DNA from 2 places in the Anaerocolumna chitinilytica genome. Region 1 is predicted to be linked to the other one. Evidence: riboswitches for the same ligand, from Rfam matches in the RefSeq annotation. Region 1 holds a riboswitch; the other holds the start of a gene.
The links. Region 1 has a riboswitch for lysine ahead of dapA (4-hydroxy-tetrahydrodipicolinate synthase). Riboswitches for the same ligand answer to the same signal wherever they lie in the genome.

Region 1 (3,420 bases):
CCGGACATAGATTATTATTAGTAAACTCCTACAATACAAACAAAAAAACCTGGGGCTGTAAGAAGTCCCAGGTTTTTTGATCTTAATGGGAAGAGACCAGTTTTAAACCGATAATTCCAGTCAAAATGAAGCCCATACATAATATCCTAAGTATATCAACCGGTTCTTTAAACAGTATAATTCCAAGAATTGCAGTTCCGATTGTGCCAATCCCCGTCCATATGGCGTAGGCAGTTCCCAAGGGAAGGCTTTTTAGAGCCAGGGAAAGAAAATAAAAGCTTGCCGCCATACCGGCTATTGTCAAAAAACTAGGGACAAGTCTTGTAAACCCGTGAGAATATTTTAACCCCACAGCCCACCATACCTCACAAATGCCCGCAATAACTAAGTAGAACCATTTCATACAATCGCTCCTTTTCTTAAGGGTTAATCTCTGGCGGATATCCGACAGAACATTTACCAGGTAAAAAAGCAAAAAAGAAAAGCCCGGGATGATATTAAGAAATATCTCCCAGGCTTTTATCCTTCCGTGAACGCATAAACTGCGCGTTTTATCTTGGACCTGACCAATACACGAATATTGCGGAACCCTATAAAACTTCTGCTATGTAATTTACCTGAGTTTATGATACGAAAGATTTTAGGTAAAGTCAAGGGTTATATTGTAAGGGGCAGTTAATGGGGACGGACGAGGGTCAGAAGATTTGTTCTGGTGCTTGATTGCTCGGAGACCTAACTCCACTAAAGTGCCAGAAAATGCAACTGACAGTCAAAGCAGTACCAAACTTTAACCGGTAAACAGATGACCAGGGGATGGGATTGGGAGGATTTGGTCTCGAGGGGTTCCTTATGACACTTAAGGTGCAGGAAAGGTAACTAGGCAGGCCAGTGCCATGTTTGAGCGCAGAAGTCATCCGCTTTCATAATAGTTACGGCGAGTTTGGCACTGGACTGCCTGTCAGTTACATTTTCTGCACCTTTAGTGGAGTAAGGGTTCCCGAGCAATCAAATCCTCCCAATCCCATCCCCTGGTCATCGTCCACCCCCAAAAACTCCCCCATACATAAAATTATATTTGACATTAAAAAATCATAATGTTAATATAAGGGTGTATTAAACTCAATAACGTAATTTTGGTAGAGGTGCATTTTTTAAGAGTACATAGCAGGATATGGCAGAACATAGAGGATTGCTGTGGAAAGGAAAAGGTGCCGAAATGAAGAAGAATTATGCTTTTTCTTTGTTGGGCATACAGTTAAGAGCTGTATGACTGTCATCAAGTTTTTGATGGAGTGCTGCCTGAAGAATTGTTAACTTTATTTCTCCTGCAAGGAGGAATTTCATGTGATTCTTTGGTGTCGGCTCGTTAGCCGGCTTTTTTTATTTGTGAGTCCAGTGAAGACGGACACACATTTGCCCTTTTCTTTGCCAAAAGAAAATGAGTAAAAAATAGGAGGTGCCTCTATGGCAATATTTAAAGGAGCAGGAGTTGCAATTGTAACCCCTTTTGATGAGAAATTGAATGTGAACTATGAAAAACTGGGAGAATTGATTGATTACCAGATTGAAAACAGTACGGACAGTATTATCATTTGCGGTACAACCGGTGAATCCTCTACTCTCACTGAAAAAGAGCATATGGAATGTATCCGTTATACAGTGGACAAGGTAGCAGGAAGAGTGCCGGTAATAGCGGGTACCGGCTCTAACTGTACACAAACAGCCATAGAGCTTTCAGATGATGCAAGGCGGGCAGGGGCAGACGGGCTTCTCTTAGTGACACCTTACTATAATAAAGCAACACAAAAAGGGCTGGTGCAACACTTTACTATGATAGCAAAGGCAGTGGATCTGCCTATCATTCTTTATAATGTCCCCGGCAGAACAGGCTGTAATCTTATGCCCTCTACGGTGGCAGAGCTTTTTCAAAATGTGGATAACATTGTAGGAATTAAGGAAGCCAGTGGAAATATCTCACAGGTTGTGGAATTGATGCATCGTACAAAGGGAGAGATTGATCTTTATTCAGGAAATGACGACCAGGTAGTACCCTTGCTGTCCTTAGGAGGAATTGGCGTTATCTCGGTGCTTTCCAATATACTCCCAAGACAGACTCACGATATTGTAGCAGACTTCCTAAAAGGTGATATCAAAAAAAGTCTGGAAACACAGTTAAAGCTGATACCTTTAATTGAAGCACTCTTTTGTGAAGTGAATCCAATTCCGGTAAAGAAAGCATTGAATCTGATGGGCTTTCAGGTAGGCAGCCTCAGAAGTCCGTTAACTGAGATGGAAGAAGCCAACGCAGAAAGGCTGATGAAGGCTATGAAGGATTGCGGTATTGCAGTAGTGTAAAAAAAGATAATTATAATGGAAAATATGGGTATTTTATTATATAATTACAGTATAATGAAGCATAAATATCTTAGTATCCTGTCTTAATCGGTAAGATAAACATTTATTAACAGATAGGAACATGAGTGAAAAAAAGGTACTGAAAGAAAAGAGGTCAAGACTTAAAATGGTTCGTATAATATTACGCGGCTGTAACGGCCGTATGGGTCAGGAAATTACCAAGCTTGCAAAAAGCGACGAAGAGACCGAGATTATCGCGGGAGTGGATGTAAGCAATCGTTTTGAAAATGCTTATCCCGTTTATGATACCTTTTCGAAGTTAAAGGAAAAAGGGGACGTAATCATAGATTTCTCTTCTCCAAATGGTTTACAGGAAATGTTAGATTATAGTATTAGTACCGGTACTCCGATTATCCTTTGCTCAACCGGGCTTTCGGAAGAAAATATCCAGGCGGTAAAACAAACGGCAGAGAAAGTGGCAGTTCTTCGTTCTGCAAATATGTCTTTGGGTGTTAATACGATGATTAAATTAATCAAAGAGGCGGCAAGGGTACTTAGTAACGGAGGTTTTGATATTGAAATCGTAGAAAAGCATCATAATCAGAAGGTGGATGCTCCTTCTGGAACAGCACTCCTGCTGGCTGATTCTATGAATGAGGAATTGGGCGGGGATTACGATTATGTTTACGACCGTACGGATGTCAGAGAAAAACGCGGGGTGAATGAAATCGGTATTGCTGCAGTCAGAGGAGGAAGTATCGTAGGAGATCATGAGGTAATATTTGCAGGACTGGATGAAGTGGTTGAGGTTAAGCATATTGCTTATTCCAGAGCAATTTTTGCAAAAGGAGCTTTGTCAGCGGCGAAGTTTATTAAAGGACAGAACCCTGGGCTTTATAGTATGCAGGATGTTATCGGTACAAACGAAAGATAATTTTATAAGAGTATAAGCAGTATTTTTATATTAGTATCTTTAAATGTGGAAGCGGGCTATCAGAGAATAACTTTGATATACCCGCTTTTTTATGTGCCTGGGTCAGGCACAGACAACGTAATACAATACAT
Region 2 (3,420 bases), 1.7 Mb from region 1:
ATCATGATCACCAAAGGATTTGCTAAGGTGTTTTACTTCAATTATATTGTCCTTCATTTTCATTACTTTCCTCTCTGCCATTATTTCGCGGCCTTCGCTCTTCTAACACCATCTTCCGGCTTTTCTACCTGCATTTGGTTGCCAAGAAGTATATAATTATCCGGGCCGTCCAGTTTCTTTTCAGCGTATCTAAGAATCTTAGTAATAGTAAAGGTCATTATAAAGTAAATAATACAGGTAATAAAGAAAGTATCATAATAATGGAACGTAGCTCCTGCTATAGATTTAGACTGGAAGAATAATTCTGACACAGAAATTACACTTAACACAGAAGTATCCTTAATATTGATTACAAATTCATTACCAGTAGCCGGTAAGATATTTCGGATAACCTGGGGCAGTACAATATATATCATTGTTTTTATATGGTTCATACCAATAGCCTGTGCTGCTTCAAACTGTCCTCTATCAACAGATATAATACCACCTCGAACGATCTCGGACATGTAAGCACCTGTATTTATAGATACAATGAAAATAGCTGCAAAGGTTCTATTCATATCAATTTTCAAAGCTTCGGCTGAACCATAGAAAATAAGTACAGCCTGTACAATCATTGGTGTACCTCTGAATATTGCTATATAAGCGGAAAGAATAGCGTTGACGATACCTAATAGGATTTTTTTAATTCCTCTTTCCGGCACCGGTATGGTACGTATAACACCAATTAGCAAGCCGATTATTGACCCTATAACAGTTCCGATTATAGATATATATAATGTAGACCAGGAACCTCTTAAAAACATAGGCCAGTAGTCTTTTAATGTTTGAATTATTTCGGTAAAACTCATCCTTCTCCTCCAAGTCAGGGGAAAAACCGGCTGCAGACTTCACACCCGGTTTTCTCCTCTAATAAATATACGTTTCGGCAATCTTATTTGGTTGCCGGCTGATTCTTTATAGCGGTATCCATAATGTTAGTACGGTCATCTTCTGAAATTCCTTTCAGAATTTCGTTTATCTTAGCAGTTAAATCACTGTTCTTTTTCACACCGACTGCTATAGCTGTATCATCATCGGAAGTTTTAAAACCATCTTTGAATTCTACCATTGCAAATTTATCATTTGCGGAAGAAGCACTTACTCCTTCAGGACGCTCTGATACATAGCCGTCAATAATACCGGACTCCAAAGCAACTCTCATCGCCGGGAAGTTATCCATTGCAGCTTCTTTTTTAACACCATCAATCTGGTCAATTACAGTATAGTGAAAAGTATTTAACTGAGCTGTAATTTTAGCTCCTTTAAAATCCTGAATAGAGGTTGCATTCTCGTAAGCTCCGCCTTTTTTTACTACCATTACCAGATTTGATCTGTAATAGTTATCCGTAAAATCAATTACCTTTTTTCTTTCTGCCGTAGGAGACATACCTGCAATAATAGCATCGATTTTTCCTGAAGTTAATGCGGGTAAAAGGCCGTCCCACTCTGTTTTAACTACGACGAGCTTCTTTCCCAGACCATCAGCTATCTTCTTAGCGATTTCGATATCATATCCGCCTGCGAATTCTGATGCACCATCTATAGGAACAGCTCCATTCGAATTATCAATCTGTGTCCAGTTAAAAGGGGCATATCCGCATTCCATACCTACACGGAATACATTACTATCATCTGCAGCACTACCGGTACTGTTGGTATCCTTGGTTCCGCAGGCCGTAAGCAGTGCGGCAACGGATAAGGTCATAGCTATTATTGCCAGCATTCTTTTTTTCATAATTATCTCTCCTTTATTATTCCCTTAAGCGGGATATTTGTTTTTGCTTTATAGATTGCAATAAAAAAAGTCCTTACATTTTAACAAGGACTTTCTAAATAAAGTCCTCACAATCCCAGTTGAGATAGCACAACTTATCAGACCGGGTTGTCTGATAAGACAGTCCTGCAGTTCTTCACTACAGACCCAGCAGTATGTATTGAGGATACACTACCACTTCGGCGATATTTCCTTCTCATGATTTTCAAAGCTCCTCCGCTCCAATCAGACTGTTAAATATCGCGCCTCTACCCCACTGCCATAGTGAGGTTATATTCAAATTATGTTCTTAATCTTACATCACAAATTTAAGCTTGTCAATCCTTCCATTGCATTTTTTCGTCACAAGATATCAAAGGACAGTTTTATATTATTCTTATTTAGCGTATGTTAGCCAGCGTTTGCATATATATTTTAATATACGAACAAAGGACTTGATGGAATGAATCCGACTAAAAAAATATTAAATGGTCTTCTCTTAATTACAGTAACTCTATTATTTCTGTTAATATATGATCATCATTCCAATGACCATCACATTATCTCTCCTGCCGCAGGCAGTAATGTACAGGCAAAACCATATACCATCGGCTGGTCAGTGTATAACAGCGATTATGAGTTTTTTAATAAAATGCAGCAGGGATTACTGGATAAAGCAAAAGAACTTGAAATGAACGTTATCACACATAATCAAAACAGCAGCACCTCTGAGATGATTAACGGTGCCTCAAATCTGATAGCCCAAGGAATTGATGCACTTGTGATATCACCTTTTAATCCGGATGCAATGCCACTTATCTCTTCAATGGCCCAGAATGCAGGTATTCCTCTAATAATAGTGGATGTAGGGACAGGTGGCTCCTTATATGATGCCTTTATTGTTTCCGATTCCTTCGGCGGAGGGGTTCTTGCCGCAGAATATGCTTTACGTCTGATTGAAAATAATAATATAACAAGTAAAAATACCGCTATACTTAGATCACAAGAAAATAATGAAATTTCAAACCAGAGAGGTGATGCTTTTAAGAGAGTTATGACAGAAAGTGGCTACAATATTGTAGAAGAACTTCGCGCTGATGGCAGAACAGACCTGGGGTATGAAGCCATGAAAAACATACTAGCCTCTTATGGGGATGACCTGGCTGTGGTTTTCAGTGAGAATGACCGTATGGCACTGGGCGCTGCAAAAGCATTAGAAGAAGCAGGTAAAACCGGAAAAATCATGCTGATTGGCTTTGATGGAGATTCTGCTGCAATAACTGCTATAAAGCAAGGTTTAATGCAAGGCACCATAGCACAGAATCCTTATGAAATGGGAAGCCTGGGTGCAGAAACCACTTATCAGATTTTAAATAAACAAAATGTAAGATTTGATGACTCAGTAACTAAGACACTTCTTGTTGAAATTGGTCTCATTGACTCAAATGGAAATGCTTACCCCTACCTACCATAGAAAGCTCAGTTTTGCCTATTATTTTTAAGGCTATCTACGCAATCCTCCTGCCATGTGGCTTCATAATTTCCAGTAATATATTGTAGATTTATGGGATATAATGCTCTATAATGTCCCTATTGGATTATGTAAACCACATAAAATGATATTC

Region 2: linked by a shared signal. The riboswitch ahead of bsdcttw_RS12175 (transporter substrate-binding domain-containing protein) and the one ahead of dapA (4-hydroxy-tetrahydrodipicolinate synthase) in region 1 are both predicted to bind lysine.

The regions. Positions count from the first base shown of each region.
Region 1 is NZ_AP023368.1:1,074,479-1,077,898, forward strand. It holds gene sugE (quaternary ammonium compound efflux SMR transporter SugE) at 83-403, opposite strand; guanidine-I (ykkC/yxkD leader) riboswitch at 507-605, opposite strand; gene bsdcttw_RS25215 (hypothetical protein) at 877-1,005, opposite strand; lysine riboswitch at 1,130-1,306, shown strand; gene dapA (4-hydroxy-tetrahydrodipicolinate synthase) at 1,465-2,355, shown strand; gene dapB (4-hydroxy-tetrahydrodipicolinate reductase) at 2,522-3,289, shown strand.
Region 2 is NZ_AP023368.1:2,806,521-2,809,940, reverse strand. It holds gene bsdcttw_RS12185 (amino acid ABC transporter ATP-binding protein) at 1-57, opposite strand, end outside; gene bsdcttw_RS12180 (amino acid ABC transporter permease) at 81-851, opposite strand; gene bsdcttw_RS12175 (transporter substrate-binding domain-containing protein) at 935-1,777, opposite strand; lysine riboswitch at 1,895-2,075, opposite strand; gene bsdcttw_RS12170 (substrate-binding domain-containing protein) at 2,259-3,269, shown strand.